3 regions of the Gordonia sp. NPDC003422 genome follow, and region 3 is predicted to be linked to each of the others. Evidence: predicted binding sites of a transcription regulator. Region 3 holds the regulator's gene; each other region holds the start of a gene.
The links. The regulator LexA, encoded in region 3, represses DNA repair genes until DNA is damaged. The targets are predictions, from matches to a motif close to CGAACANNTGTTCG.

Region 1 (5,224 bases), on a different contig from region 3:
GTCGCTCCAGTTCGTATGCGCATGTAGATCACCGCGGAGTGCGTCGAAGAGCGCGGCGGCGTCGTCGGTGAGTTCGGTGTGGGCCGACTGCAGGGAAGCGAGATAGTCGGGAACCGCACCGTTGACCGCCTGCGTGATGACGGCTGCGGTGGTGTTTCCGATGCCCCGCACATTCGTCAGTCCGCCAGTGCGGGCGGCGTGAGACAGTCCGTCGATCCCGGCCGCCGCCACCGCGGCTCGGCGAAACGCCTCGACGCGGTAGGTGCTCTCCCGCGTACGTTCGAGAAGCCACGCAATCCGGGTCAAGGCGACCACCGGATCGACCGGGGCGACGAGCGGGTCGAGCGAGTGCATCGTCAGTTGTCGGCGTTGCCGGAGGTCGCATCGTCCCCGTCGTTGTTGGCCGACTCGTACCGCTGCCGCAGGCGGTCCCGCACGTCGTCGGCGGAGTACGAGTTGCGTTGCCGCTGATCGCGCGCCACCAACACACCTCCGGTCGTGACGCCGACCGCGCCGGCCAGACCGAGCCATTTCCACACGTTGCGCATATGCCCGAGGATAGTCCGTGGATTACCCTGCATCCGTGCACCCACGCAGCGCAGACGCAGGCATCTCGCTCGACGAGGCCCTCGACGCCACCCGCACCGGCGACATCTGGCTCTTCCGCGGTCATTCGGGACCCGACCGAGCGATCCGCACGCTCACCAACTCGCCGGTGAACCATGTCGCGATGACCGTCGGCCTCGACGACCTACCACCGCTGCTGTGGCACGCCGAACTCGGCGACAAACTCACCGACGTGTGGACCGGCTCCAACCATCGTGGCGTCCAACTCCACGACGCCCGGGAAGCGGTGGAACAGTGGATGATCCGGTACGAGCAGAGCTGCTGGATTCGACAACTCACCCCGGACGTGACAGCCGAGCAAGAGGACATCCTGTTGCGGGTCATCGCCCGACTCGACGGCACACCCTTCCCCACCACCGCGCGCCTTGCCGGCCGCTGGCTCCGGGGCCGCATCCCCACGAGCGTCGACATGGTTCGCGGCATCCCCTACCTCGACCGCAAGGCTCGCGAACGGCGTGCACGGCGACACGACGAGGAGCACAAGGAGACCGTGGGACTGGAAGCCGCCTATTGCGCAGAGGTCGTCGCGATCACCTACTCCGACATGGGTCTCGTCGACGCGTCGAAGGATTCGAACTGGTTCGACCCCGGCCGGTTCTGGAGTGGCGACCGGCTTCCGCTGACCACACCCTTCCATCTCGGCGACGAAGTGGCTGTGCACCTCTGACCTGTTCGATACCGGGATTCGTTGTCGCGCAGTCGAAGCCATCGCTATCCCGGCGTGTTGGTCCGCTGGTGCGGCCATGCTGGGTTCAGAGATAGGTGGCTTCGACTGCGCGGCAACGGTTTCCCGTGGCGTCGCGCTTCACACTATGAAGTTCTCAAGGTACGGGTGCGGTCCCGACCGGGGTCGGGTGCGAAAGGTGCTACGCGGTTGGCTGGTTCAGGTTGGTGGGTTCAGGCGGCGTTGTCCAGGCGCATGGTGCGTCGGTTGTAGGTCGGTAGTGGTCTCCTTTCGGGATCGACGGAGGCCGGCGGGACCAGCCAGGGGTGGCGGTCAGCCCCGAGGACGACGTCCCACCCGTTGTGGTGCACATCGGTGTGGCAGGACGGGCAGAGCAGACACCCGTTGTCCAGGACGGTCTTCCCGCCGTCGGCGTGATGCTTGATGTGGTGCGCGTGCGCCCAGGACGCCGGGGCGCCGCACTTGATGCAACACCCACCGTCACGCACGATCAACGCTCGACGCAGGTGCGGCGGGAACAACCGCACATTGTCGGTCATCGCGACCGGCACCCCGTCCTTATCGACGGTGATCCCGGTGACCGTCGCATCACACGTTAACAACCGGACGGTGTCCAAGGTGACGGGTCCGGTGAACGCCATCGACGCCAGATCCGGGCTGTCGGCCGGCAACGTGAGCAGCACTTGATGTTTCGGCATCCCCACCAAACCGTCCCCGTGGGCGGCGGCGTCGAGGATGCGTTCCAGAGCTTCGGAGCGGCGACGCCCGGGCGAGCGGGCGTCGGGGGAGCCGTCGGGTTCGGGACGGGGTCCCGACAGGGCGTCGATCATGGTGTGCAGTTTCTCCCCGATCACCGCGTCCACATCCCCACGCACCACGACCCGGCCGTCACCATCGGTGGCCACATCGAAGGTGTTGATGTCGCGGTCATCGCGAGCGGGTACCGCGGCGGGAGCATCGTCGGCGACCTGGTTGCCCAGGGCGCGGGCACGGCGGTCGATGTCGGCGGGAGTGGCGCCGGAGAAGGCTTGGGCCAGAAGATCGGTCACACAGGTTTGACGCTGCGACTCCGACAGCGGTTCCCTCGCCCGCACACCGATATGGGACAGTCCGCGGGCGATCGCATCCGCGTGCTCGCCGGAGACAGACCCGTCAGCGGTGTGACCAGCCAACCGCGGCGTACCGGCCAAAGCAACACCGATACGCAGCAACCGAGTGGCGACCGCGGGCGCGGCGCCCATGACGATCAGCAGTTCGCGGGTGGTGCGGCCCTGCTCCTTCGCGAGCCCCAACCGCTCCACGGCCCCAGCAAGGACTGCGGCGTGGTGGTCGACCATGTTCCGTAGCCGCAGCAGCGCCGACAGGGCTTCGTGCACCTCGCGGGCAGTGTCCGGAGGAGCGAACGCGGCGAGCTGGTCGCAAAGGTGTTCGATGTGGGGCATGCGTCCAGAATACTCGAACATGTATGCGAGTCAAGAACTGTTTTTGCAGGTCAGAGACTCGCATACTACTGTTACTGGTGGTGCGAAGAGGGCCCGGAAAGATGCGCAGGAGTCACAGCCGTATCAGAGATTCAAGGGTGGTTGATGGTTGAGGTTGGGGACAGTGTCAGCTCGCCAAGTGGTTTCGACACGACGCCTCGCCCTTGGGGGCTCGGTGTCGGCTCAACCAGCGGGGGGGTGGGCACCGTGTCGAGATCAACCAGCGGGGGATGGGCACCGTGTCGAGATCCGCCGGATCGAGCCGGTACCGAGCGGAGCGAGGCACCGTGTCGAGATCACCAGCGATGGCCCTACGCCATCGTCGCCTCGACCTCGTCGCGGCTGAGTTCCGGGTCGGTGCCGAGAACGTAACTGGGAACCGTGTGCGGCACGGTGGTTCCGCCTTGAACCCGGCGACGTGACGCGGCAAACTCGGGCGCCTCCCCCATGCTGGCGTGCAGTCCGTTGATGGCGCTCCAGACCGCGCTGCGACGCGCACGCCGTTCGACCGGATTCGGCGGGCGGTACTGCACAAACTGCGCCGCCCACGTGGGCATGGTGTCGCGGATGGCCCAATCCACCGCCGCCTGAGCAGGATTCGTGAGATTGGTGCCGGTCGCCATCGCACTGCCGTGGGTCAGTGCCAGACGCGGGAGATACTCTTCCAGGCAGGCCAGAGTCTCTGCCTTGGTGGTGGGCAGATCGGTACCCCCGAGCGCGTGCCCGACGCGGACGAACTCGCCGTAGTATCGGTCCAGATCGTCGCCACGTAGAGGTCGAGGGTGGTAGATCTCGTGCGCGGTGGCAATTCCCCAGACAACGGTCGCGTAGTTCCACCGCAGCCAGAGCGGATCGTCGGCGTCGTACGGAAGCCCATCTGGCCGAACACCTTTGATGGTGTGATGCATGGCCCGGACGGTTCGGGCAAGACGCTCGGCCGTATCCGTCGTGCCGTAAGCGGTACCGATGAAGAAGGCCAACGAATGCCCTAACCGGATGTTGGCTCCGGCCTGGTCGATCCGGCCCATCGTCGACGTCTGCGACGACTTCTCCACGAGCCGGGAATGATGCATGCCCATCCAGAAGATACTCGGGTCGAGCCGCTCCATGTACGACGCGCACTGCAGTCCGAAAATCAGTGCGGGCGTGTGGGAATGGACATACCACGTGGCACTGTCGGGACCGAACCAGCCCGGGTCGCCGACCGGATCGTCAAAACTCATACCGCGGAAGAACTTGGACTTCACGTTCTCGTCGAACTTCTCGTTGAGCCACTTGCCGATGTACTGATGCGGCAACGCGAACGGCACACGCACCGAGGGCAGCGGCACAGATGGCAGCGGAACGGACGGCAACGACACTGAGGGCAACGACACTGAGGGCAACGACACTGAGCGCACGGACACAACAACCACCCACCTTCTGGTAACAGGTGTGCCCAGAATAACCTTTTGGGTACACCTGTGACCAGACCTTCTTCATAACGATCTGCCGCGCGTATGCTGGTGCGATGTCCAGCCCCACCAGGTGGGCCGGCGTCCGGATGGCGGATCGTCGTGCCGAACGCCGTGAGCAGCTCGTCGCAGCCGCTTTCGACCTGTTCGGATCCGCGGGCGAAGGTGCCCTTTCGGTCCGTTCGGTGTGTCGCGCATGTGGATTCAACAGCCGCTACTTCTACGAGAGCTTCGCCGACACCGACGAACTCCTCGGTGCGGTCTACGATCGCACCGAGGCCGAACTCGCCACGACGATCGAGGGCAAACTCGCTGGGTGCGACGATTCGGTTCGCGCCCGCACTCGCCTCGGCATCCGTTCAGTGCTCGAATTCGGCTCCGCAGATCCGCGTCGTGGGCGCGTCCTGTTCACCGAGGCGCGCGCGAACCCCGTGCTCGCCCAGCGTCGGGCCGCGACCCAGGAACTGCTGCGCGAACTCGCCGTCGCGGAGAACCAGGTGCACGAGCCCGACGCGACCACCAATGGTGTTCGCGCGGCGATGTTCACCGGCGCGATGGCCGAACTCGCCCAACAATGGCTGACCGGAGGCCTCGGCACTGACCTCGATGCTGTGGTCGATGTCGCGGTGAACTTGATGCTCTCCTGACCGACCAGACTCAGACAGTCTGGTCGCGGACCCGGGTCAACCTGCGCACGCCCTCGGGCCCCACTCCGCGGTCAAGTGCGATGATCATTGCAGCACAGCCGATCCCGGATAGTACAAGACTCGCAGCGAAGAGCACCGGATACCCGAACGAGTCACCGACCAGTCCGCCGGCCACACCTGCGATCCCCTGGACGACGACCACGGCGCACGCGAGCAAGGTGTAGTCACTACCGGCGTGATCACGCTCGGCAGCGTCCATCATCACTGTGAACACAGCGACCGTCGCTGCGCCACCGAGGATGTGCTCGGCCAGACTTGCCGACACGATCA
Region 2 (5,224 bases), on a different contig from region 3:
CTGCTGACACTTCCGGTGGGGGACAACGGGATTCTGTACGTGGTCCCGATGTACGCGCAGGCGCAGGCGGCCGAGGCGTTCCCGCGCCTGTTCCGGGTGATCACCCGCTACGAGCCGGGTAATGGGCAGTCGAGCATCGGTTATGCGACGACCACTGCGGAGGCGTTGCGACAGGTCGGCATCAACCCGGGTGCTGTCGGGATTCCCGAACCGGCACCGACCGACACCGACAACCAGCCACAGCCTCAACCGCAACCACAACCGCAGGGAGGACAGCCGACTGCTGCCCAACGGGATGCGGTCAAGGCCATGGACGAGGCATTGCAGAAGCTGACACAGGCGCAGACCAGTGGCGATTTCCAGGCCTATGGCGCGGCACTCGAACAGCTGAAACGTGCTGTCGCACAGTACGAGGCGGCTCAGCCGGCGGGTTGATCAGGCGTAGCTAGTGCGAGGAAGCGCTTCTACCGATGGCTGAGGTGCGAGCCCCCTACCGCTGGCTGAGGTGTGAGGAGCGCAAGCGACGAGCCTCGAAGCCCCTGGTGAGATGACGATGTTGTCTCGCCAGCCCTTCGAGGCTCGCAAGCTCGCGCCTCAGGGAGCGGATGGGTCGCGCAGGGAGCGGAGGGCTGGGTCGCTCAGGGCGCGGCGGAAACTCAGTCGCGGTACTCGTGCAAGTAGCGGTCGGTCTCGGCCGGGGTGTTGTCGGGTATCACCGGTGAGTGGTGGTAGCGGTGGATCAGCGACGTGAAGATCGTGACGGCGCCCGCGAACGCGGCGACCATCCCCAATCCGCACAGGATCGCCGGGCCGGTGTTGCCGGCAGCCATGGCGACCAGCCACAGTGCGGCGAGGGCGAACCCACCGAGGATGAGCAGGAACGCGACGATGCTCATCGGATGATTGCCGTGGCTCTCGTGCCGGTGCGGGTGATGCGTGGTCATGGTGCCTCCTCGGGTGGTCGTCGGCGCGCCTATTGTACTCGAAATGTGACATCGGTCACAGGAGTATCACGCAGTCGGGTTGCTCGCATATGTCGATGTTGCGGGGTCGGTTTCGCCGGCGATTGACGTCGAAGGGAGTCGGGGTGAGTCGCGTTTTCCCAGTTCAGGCGACATCTAGGTATCGATTTGCACCGCAGGCGAACGTATGTGTAACGTGGTGTTCACCAACGCGGGGTGGAGCAGCTCGGTAGCTCGCTGGGCTCATAACCCAGAGGTCGCAGGTTCAAATCCTGTCCCCGCTACCACGATGAGAACCCCCGTCCGGCACATCCGGGCGGGGGTTTTCTGATTCTGTTGGCCCCGTTCCATCGATCGGGGGAGTCACCGACATCATCGGGAGTGCTGTGGCCGAGGCCGACGTCGACCGCACCCAGCCTTGGCTTGTGTTGCTTGCGGCAATTGGCACAGGAGTGACCGCCGCTGTCTATGCTGCCCTGCTGTGGAACGTCCGTACCAAGGCGTTCTTTGCTGCCGAGGGCTGAGCTTGCCGAGTCGCGGTGGACCCGCGACTGTCCGACAGGAGTCAGAGGCTCAGGCGCACACCGATTCCCTCGATCAGCGCCTCCAGGCCCCAATCGAACGCCTCGGTTGGCAGGTCCGCGACCTCGTCACTCAAGGCGTACTGCAGCGGCTGCTCGTCCGGATCGAGCCGTGCGCGTCGATCGTCCGCGGTGAAGCGGTCATGCCCCGGGGTGGGGTGTCGGTGCTGTTCTTCCACGACGAAGCCACTCACGAAGACGTTGACCGTCTGCAATGCGCGCTGAGCGTCGACCGGTGACATCCCGGCCTCGACGAGAACCCGCACCGGCTCTTCGAGACTGCGCAGCGCTTCGTCGTCGACGAGGGTGGTGCCCGAGACCAGCTTGGCGCCGTCGCGGAACGACAGCAGCGTGCGCCGGATGTGATGGGCGCTGGTGCGCAGCAGGACCCGCCAATCGGCCCGCGCCTCAGGTGATATCGGCTCCGCCAGCATCTCCGCGATGATGCGCGACGCCATCGAATCCTGCAGGTCGGACATGTCGCGGAAGTGGTAGTAGAGGGCGCCGGCCCGGACGCCCAGTCGTGCGGCCAGGGCTCGCGCGGTGATGCCCTCCAAGCCGCTATCGGCGAGCTGGTCGAAGGCCGCGTCCACGATCGCTTCGCGGCTGAGGGCGGTGCGCGCCATTGCGTGTCCTGAGCTCCCTTGACTTCTGAACAATGTTCAACAACACTAGCAGATAGGTATTTGAACAATGTTCAGGAGCGAATAATGAAAGCTGCAGTCGTCACCGACTTCACCAAGCCACCCACCTGCGCGGACTTTCCCGACCCCACCATGTCCGATGGACTCGCCGAGGTCGAGATGCTCGCCGCCGGCGTCCACCAACTCGTCCGGTCCGTCGCGAGCGGCGCCCACTACTCGTCCGGCGATGAGTTGCCCTTCGTCGCCGGAGTCGATGGCGTGGGCGTCATCGACGGGCAACGCGTCTACACCGGAGGTTGTCCGGACCCGTACGGCACCATCGCCGAACGCACCGTCGTCCCGCGCGGCTTCGGAATCCCGGTACCGGACCCCCTGGCGACCGAGGTTGCTGCGGCCATCGTCAACCCCGCGATGTCGTCGTGGATGCCGCTCGTCACGTGTGGTGATGTCGTGCAGGGCGGCACGGTCGCGGTGTTGGGCGCGACGGGAACGTCTGGGTCCCTCGCCGTCCGGATCGCGTTGCACTTCGGCGCCAAGCGCGTCATTGCTGTAGGCCGCAACGCCGATGCCCTGGCGCGTCTTGCCGACGACCCGCGCGTGGTGGCGGTGTCGCTGATTCACGACGACCCTGCCGAGAGTCTCGCGGCGGCCTTCGCCGACGGCATTGATGTGGTTCTCGACTATCTGTGGGGACCGGTGGCCGAGATGGCGCTTGGAGCCCTCCGGGCGCACAGCCTCACCGAAAGTCGTTCTCCCGTGCAGTATCTCCAGATCGGGGCGGTCGCGGGCCGCGACATCGCGCTCGACGCGGCAATCCTACGTGCACGGCCGATCTCGATTCGCGGTTCCGGTGGTGGTTCCATCGATCCGATGCTGATGCTGCGGGAACTCCCGAGTATTCTGGATTATGCTGCAAGCGGCGAACTTTCGATCGACGTGCGGACGGCACCGCTACGCGATGTGGCCGAAGCGTGGGTCGACGACCGGCCGGGCCGGCTTGTGATCACCATGGGTGGCTGAAAGCCTCCCGAGGAATTTTCGAAGGATCCTTGCGCGTGTCGGGTTGACCGCGTAACCTCGAACAGGTATTCGAATGGCGCTTGGGGGAGGTGCGTGGGGGTGGCGGAGATTTCGGGGGATTCTGGTTCTGGTTCTCGCGTGCCGGATGAGCGTCGTGCGAGTCCTGCGTTGTATGGGCCTGGCGCCGCGTGGAATTCGCGGTTGGTGGGGGTGCCGCGGGATTTCGACGAGTTGATGTCGGTGCGCGCGGAGACCGAGCATCCGGATTCTGATGGTGCGCCGTCGGGTCGGGATGATGTGGTCGATCTGTATCGGCAGTTGCATGGTTTGTTGGATCGCATCGATGCGGTCGACACCACCGGTAATACGTCTGCGGAGGTCGTGGAGGTGGCCGGGGAGCATGAGCGTGCGGTGCGTCGGATGGCGTGGTCGGGTCATCGTCGGGTGATGGACGTCTCGGACCGGGACGCGTTCCGTTTGGTGGGTGATACGTCGGTGCACTCGTTTCTGACGACGCGTCTGCGGGTGACGCAGCCGCGGAAGCGGATAGCGGAGATGGCGGCGGTGGCCCGGCATTTCTCGGTGTATGGCGAACTGCTGCAACCGAAACGGCCGTATCTGGCCGAGGCGGTGGCGCAGGGTGCGGTGGGTGCCGATCATGTGCATGCGGTGTTGGACACCTTGGACAAGATCCCGGCGGCGATCCCTGCGGATGTGGTGGAGGCGGCGGAGCGGGACATGGTCGACTATGCGCGTGAGTTCACGCCGAAGGAGATCACTGCGTTGGGGACCCGGGTGTTGGCGCATCTGGATCCGGATGGCACGTTGACCGATGACTCCGATCGCGCGCGGCGGCGCGGGGTGTCGTTGGGGCGGCAGGATTCTCAGTTGATGTCGAAGCTGAGTGGACAGTTGGATCCGTTGACCCGGGCGATGTTCGACACGGTGTTGACGGCGTGGGCGGTCAAGGGGATGAACAATCCGGCCGATGAGACGCCGTTGCAGGGGTCGAAAGACGATGTCAGTGCCGAAGAGTTGGCGGCGGCGGCCGAGCGGGATGACCGGTGCCCAGCGCAGCGCAATCACGATGCGTTTCGGGCGTTGTTGCGGGCGGCGTTGGATGGGAAGCTGTTGGGCAGCTCGGTGAATGGGTTGCCGCCGCATGTGATTGTGAAGATCACCGATGCCGAGTTGGCCGAGCGCGCGGGGTTTGGTCGGACGGCGACGGGTACGGATCTGCCGATCGAGGACGTTATCGCGTTGGCCGCGGAGGCCCAGCTGCATTTGGCGGTGTTCTCGGAGGTGACGGGTCAGCCGTTGTATTTGGGGACGGCGCAACGGTTGGCGTCGCGGTCGCAGCGGTTCTTGTTGTTTGCCCATCATGATGGGTGCGCGTGTCCCGGGTGCAGTGTGCCGGCGGCGAAGGTGCAGATTCATCACGCGGACAAGGACTGGGCCGATGGCGGGGTGACCGACATCGATACGTTGGGTCCGGCGTGTGGTCCACATAATCGGGTGGTGGGTCCGGAGCCGGGGCAGTACACCACGCATGTGGTCAAGGAGGGTCCGGATGCCGGGCGCACGGCGTGGACGTTGAATCCGCAACCCGGTGCGCCTCCGAATCCGGCGCGGATCAACCGGGTGCACGATGTGCCGCAACAGGTCACGGCGTTGGTGCGCCGTAAGCATCGGTTGCGGCCACCCGGCCGGGACGACACCACCACACCCCCGATCGATATTCGGGAGAATCAACGCCAACGACGGTTGGTCACGGCGGGTTGGAGCGTGCGCCGGGTGCGGTTTCCGGTGGAGTAGCGAGTGGTCAAGCGGCGATGTTGTCTCGCCAGGGGCTTCGAGGCTCGCAAGCTCGCACCTAGCCGGCGGGACGTGCTCGCGTCAGGCGTGTGAGGGCTTGTACAGCCATTCGTTGAGGGAGTAGTCGGTCTTCAGGCTGCCTTGTGCGACTAGGAACGCCTTGGTGCCCTCGAGGAGTCGGACGCCGGCGGCCGGGAATGGT
Region 3 (5,224 bases):
GGATCGCCTGCGCCTGCGGCAGCGGCTGCGGCAACCGAACAGTTCGCCACCATGTTCACCAAGCTCGGCGGGCTCATGGCCGAGCGAGTCACCGACCTCAACGACGTGCGCGACCGCGTCCTCGCCGAACTTCTCGGCCTGCCCGAACCAGGTGTGCCGGAACCGATCGAACCGTCTGTCCTGCTCGCCGACGATCTCGCGCCCGCGGACACCGCCGGACTCGATCCGGCGACCACCGTCGCCCTCGTCACCCGGCTCGGCGGCCCGACGAGTCACACCGCCATCATCGCCCGGCAACTCGGGATTCCCTGTGTGGTCGCGGTATCGGATCTGACGACGGTGCCGGCCGGAACCCCCGTGCTGATCGACGGCACGCTCGGCACCATCACCATCGGCCCCGACGAGGCGACGGCGCGAGCACAGGTCGATGCCAGTCGTCGGCGTGCGGAAGCGGTCGCCGCCTGGCACGGGCCCGGGCGCACCGCCGACGGACACGAGGTCTCGGTGCTCGCCAACGTCGCGGACGGGGCGTCGGCACGCACGGCCACCGGATACCCCGTCGAAGGGATCGGGCTGTTCCGCACCGAGTTGGCCTTCCTCGACCGCCCCGACGAGCCGACGGTCGACGAGCAGGCGGGCATCTACCGCGAAGTGCTCGAGGCATTTCCCGGGCAGAAGGTCGTGGTTCGCACGCTCGACGCGGGCTCCGACAAACCGCTCAAATTCGTCAACCACAAAGACGAGGCAAATCCGGCACTAGGAGTTCGTGGCGACCGAATCGCGGTGGAGAACCCGGAGATTCGAGCGCACCAACTCGATGCGATCGCGCGGGCCGCAGCCGAAACCGGATCGACACCGTGGGTGATGGCACCGATGATCGCCAGCGCCCGGGAAGCAGCGGCGTTCGCGCAGGAGGTGCGTGCGCGGGGGATGACCGCCGGAGTGATGGTCGAGATCCCCGCCGTCGCGATTCTGGCGCCGCTCATCCTCGCGGAGGTGGACTTCGTATCCATCGGCACCAACGATCTGACGCAGTACACGATGGCCGCCGACCGGATGTCCGCGGACCTCGCGTCGTTGACCGACCCGTGGCAACCGGCGGTGCTCAAGCTCATCGCCGAGGTCGCGTCGGCAGGTCAGACGTTGGGCAAGCCGGTGGGGGTGTGCGGGGAGGCCGCCGCCGACCCCAACCTCGCATGCGTGCTGACCGGGCTCGGGGTGACCTCGCTCTCGAGTGCACCGGTCGCCGCGGCCGGCGTCGGCGCGCGGCTCGCCGAGGTCACCCTCGACGCGTGCCGCGAAGCCGCCACTGCAGCACTGGCAACCGCGGATCCGGCCGGTGCGCGTCAGGCCGCGACGTCGGTGCTCGACGCCGCAGCCACCCCGCTCTCTCCTGCCGTCTGAGACGAAGACTTCGGCTGTCCGTGGTTCCGTATGAAGTTGTGCCCGGATTCCGGGCACAACTTCAACGGATTGTGCTTCCGCTGTCGATGGCGGCGCCCAGGTCGCTGACCTGGGCAAATGCGTCAGTGTGGTGCCGCAAAATCTAGGGGAAGAGTTTCTTCCCCGGGGTTCACAGTCGTCCCCGAGAAATTTGTAGGGGAGGACTCTGAGGGTAGGGGAGGAAGTTTCTTCCCCTGCTTTCTGCGGGTGCCGCGTCCGTGCGGCGCGTTCCGCAGAACGCGCCGATCGACGTTAGCGGGCTCGACGGAACAGGTGCTCGCATTCCTCCCATCTGCTCGTAATGCATTGCGCGCGGATGGGAGACGCGCGCAGATGCGAGCACTCGGGATGGGTGGTCTGTGCGGGGGCGAGATGGTGTCCCCGGCGCATCGTCGGCGCTGCGTGAGTGCAGAAACCGCGTGTCTGGCCAGAAACCCGAGGCGCCCCAGCGGTTTCTGGCCACAGCTGAGGTTTCTGGCCAGGTCCACGGTCGGGTTGAAAGGTACAGATATCCGACGGGGTGTACTTGCCCTCAGATCCGGCGCATCACCGTCACAACCTTGCCGAGGATGGCGGCGTCGTCGCCGGGGATCGGCTCGAACAGCTCGTTGTGCGGCATGAGCCAGACGTGCCCGTTCTTGCGCTTGAACGTCTTCACCGTGGCCTCGCCGTCGATCATCGCGGCGACGATGTCGCCGTTCTCGGCCACGCTCTGCTGACGGACGACCACCCAGTCGCCGTCGCAGATCGCGGCGTCGATCATCGATTCGCCGACCACCCGCAGCAGGAACAGTGAGCCGTCCCCGACCAGTTCGCGGGGGAGTGGGAACACGTCTTCGACCGCTTCCTCGGCGAGGATCGGTCCACCGGCGGCGATCCTGCCCAGCACCGGCACGAAGGTCGGCGTCGGCAGCGGATCGCCTCCCGCGTTGGTCGCGGCCGGATCTGCGTCCTGCACGTTGACCGCGCGTGGACGGTTGTGGTCGCGCTTGAGCAGTCCCTTGCGCTCCAGCGTGCGCAGCTGGTGGGCGACCGACGATGTCGAGGTGAGTCCGACCGCGTCGCCGATCTCGCGGATGCTCGGGGGATAGCCACGTTCGCGCACCGATTGCCGGATCACGTCCAGCACGCCGCGCTGACGCGCGGTCAGCGACGCCTCGGCGGCGGCAGGATCGATGGGAGCGTCCTGGTCGCGATCATCGCTCCGAGTTCCGGTGCGCTTGGGCCGTGAGTCGCTCATCTGCTCGGATTCCTCTCTGTCGCCGCCTCGCTTGAGAGCGAATCGGCTGGTTGTCGGCGGCGGGTGTTGACATGTCCGTGGGCCCGAGCCTAGCGGAGCGCGACGATCACTTCAAACATTTGTTCGAGGTGTGGCGCGACTTTGTCGGTCGGGCGTGGTACAACTCGAACATCAGTTCATCGAACACGTGATCGAGGCCGTCGAACGTCCTCGACAGCGCGTTCGCCGAACTGCCCGAGTACCCGGCACAACCGCCACGAGCACCCCCGGAGGCCAGCATGACCAGCGCGACACTCACCCGTTCGGGCCGCGCCCGCACCAGCGTGGACTCGACCATTGTCACCACTCGTAAGGCGGCCGGCACGCCGCTGCGGACGCAGCCCGCGCCGCGCGGCATCACGCGGCCGACCGGCCGGCCGATCGGGCAGACCAGCCCGGCAGGTCGCGCCGACGCGCCGATGCCGGGGGTCGCGCCGACCTCGACGCGGTGCGGCGAGGCGGTGGGGCGTCGCGGGTCCAAACGGCCCGCATCCGCCGTGTACGCGCGTCGGCGTGCCACCGCGCTCGGGGTGCTCGCCGGTCTCGCGCTCGCGGTGTCGGTGTGGGTGATCGGCATCGTCGGCAACAACTACGCCGAGTCGCAGACCCCGTCGCCGACGAGTACCCAGGTGACGCACGTGCGGGCGGGTGACTCGCTGAGCACCATTGCGGCGCGGGTGGCGCCGGACGTTCCGCGCCAAGTGGTCATCGACGAGATTCTGGAGCTGAATGACCTGGAGTCCAGCGGACTTCGGGTCGGGCAGCCACTGCTGACACCCGCGTACCGCTGATCGGCGGGCGGTATCCTCGATGTCACAGGGACCGGTCGGGAACCGACCCGGCGTACGACTCGCATGTGCCGCCGTGTCCCGCGACAGGCGTGAGGATCACATGCGCTGCCCCTTCTGCAAGAACGAGGACACCAAGGTCATCGACTCGCGTGTCGCCGACGAGGGGCAGGCCATCCGGCGGCGTCGGGCGTGCGTTGAGTGCGGCCGCCGCTTCTCCACGGTGGAGAGCGCGGTGCTCGCCGTGGTGAAACGCAACGGCGTGACCGAACCGTTCAGTCGGGAAAAGGTGATGCGCGGGGTCCGTCGCGCATGTCAGGGGCGCGAGGTCGGCGACGACGACCTCGCACAGTTGGCGCAACAGGTGGAAGACGCCGTCCGCGCCAGCGGTTCGGCCGAGATCCCGAGCAACGAGGTCGGTCTCGCGATCCTCGGACCGCTGCGCAACCTCGACGAGGTGGCCTACCTGCGCTTCGCCTCGGTGTACCGGTCGTTCGATTCGCTCGACGACTTCCAGCGTGAGATCGACGACCTCCAAGGCCGTTCGGTCGCAACGAATGGCGCCGATACCAAGGTGTCAGCCGAGTCTGTCCAGGGTTCGTAGCGCCCTTTTCTCGGATACGGGGTACGCGGTTCCGATGCGCTGGGCGAACACACCCACCCGCAGTTCCTCGACGAGCCAGTGGGCTTCTTCGTTGACCGCGTCCCGCCTGGCCGCCGACACCTGCGCGAGACGCTGATTCCAGCGTTGGGTCACGCGGTCGATGACCGCGACGCCTTCCTGGTCGCGTGCCGCCGATGCGGGCAGCGCTGCCAACCTGGTCTGTGCGGCGAGAAGGTAGCGCGGCAACTCGGACAGGTGAGTACGCCCGGTGACGCGGACGAATCCGTCGAACACCAGGTCGTCGATCTGTTCGGCGACGTCGTCGGCTGCCACCGAACCCGCGTGTTGGTCGATCAGCGTGCGCACCGGGGCGAGGGCCCGAAGGGTCGCCACGGCGAGAGCGAAGTACTCGGGTGCGGCGGCCAGGGCTGCCGGCTGTATCCGCGCGCGCACGGTCTCGAACTCGGCGGGAGTGCGGACGGCGGCAACGGCGGCGGACGCATCAGCCATCTGGTCGCGGATCGCGCGTCGCGTGCAGTCGGCGGTGAGGTCCTCGATCCTGCGGTAGGGGCTCTGGCTCAAGGCGAGTCTGTCGGCCCCGGCCAGAGAGCCGACGACCTTCTTCGACAGCGGCGGGATGGCGATGTCGAGCAGGGCCGCGACGCCTTCGAAAACGAGCCGATCACGCTCCTGCGGGGACGTCGCGTCGGTACGGACGACGGCACGCGAGGCGCCGGTCGCGTCGGTCACCGCCGTGATCGCGGGGTAGCGGGTCAGTTCTTGACCGGCGATCTTCACCTGCGAGCTGTGTGGGAGCGAACCGATCCCGTCGGCCGTCCACGCGGTGAACTCGCGCCGGACGATCGGCTCCGGGGTGGTGCTCCGACGATGTCGGCGTTGGAGATCGGTGAGCGAGTCGTCGGTGTCGACGATGGCGCCCGTCGCATCGGCGAGCGCAAAATGCACGCGCAGGTGTGCCGGTAGCCGGTCGGGGACGAAATCGTCGGCGGCCACCGTGGTTCCGACGATGGTGGTCAGCTCCCGGGCCAGTCCGGACACGATCGGTTCGGACCGTGGTTTCAGTTGGGACAGAGCGAGTTCGGCGAACCG

Region 1: a site for LexA is predicted at 2,769-2,782, ahead of ACWDTF_RS14260 (DUF222 domain-containing protein). Genes of this name have one in related genera too.
Region 2: a site for LexA is predicted at 3,266-3,279, ahead of ACWDTF_RS07075 (HNH endonuclease signature motif containing protein). Genes of this name have one in related genera too.

Annotation. Positions count from the first base shown of each region.
Region 1 is NZ_JBSFQL010000015.1:77,680-82,903, forward strand. It holds gene ACWDTF_RS14245 (PHP domain-containing protein) at 1-354, opposite strand, end outside; gene ACWDTF_RS14250 (hypothetical protein) at 357-548, opposite strand; gene ACWDTF_RS14255 (guanylate cyclase) at 566-1,294, shown strand; gene ACWDTF_RS14260 (DUF222 domain-containing protein) at 1,525-2,754, opposite strand; gene ACWDTF_RS14265 (oxygenase MpaB family protein) at 3,105-4,178, opposite strand; gene ACWDTF_RS14270 (TetR/AcrR family transcriptional regulator) at 4,304-4,894, shown strand; gene ACWDTF_RS14275 (MFS transporter) at 4,905-5,224, opposite strand, start outside.
Region 2 is NZ_JBSFQL010000006.1:28,497-33,720, reverse strand. It holds gene ACWDTF_RS07105 (UPF0182 family protein) at 1-435, shown strand, start outside; gene ACWDTF_RS07100 (hypothetical protein) at 657-944, opposite strand; tRNA gene ACWDTF_RS07095 (tRNA-Met) at 1,173-1,249, shown strand; gene ACWDTF_RS07090 (hypothetical protein) at 1,349-1,486, shown strand; gene ACWDTF_RS07085 (TetR/AcrR family transcriptional regulator C-terminal domain-containing protein) at 1,528-2,169, opposite strand; gene ACWDTF_RS07080 (alcohol dehydrogenase) at 2,254-3,207, shown strand; gene ACWDTF_RS07075 (HNH endonuclease signature motif containing protein) at 3,412-5,022, shown strand; gene ACWDTF_RS07070 (ABC transporter substrate-binding protein) at 5,104-5,224, opposite strand, start outside.
Region 3 is NZ_JBSFQL010000003.1:101,871-107,094, forward strand. It holds gene ACWDTF_RS03885 (phosphoenolpyruvate--protein phosphotransferase) at 1-1,404, shown strand, start outside; gene lexA (transcriptional repressor LexA) at 1,976-2,683, opposite strand; gene ACWDTF_RS03895 (LysM peptidoglycan-binding domain-containing protein) at 2,962-3,513, shown strand; gene nrdR (transcriptional regulator NrdR) at 3,614-4,114, shown strand; gene hrpA (ATP-dependent RNA helicase HrpA) at 4,088-5,224, opposite strand, start outside.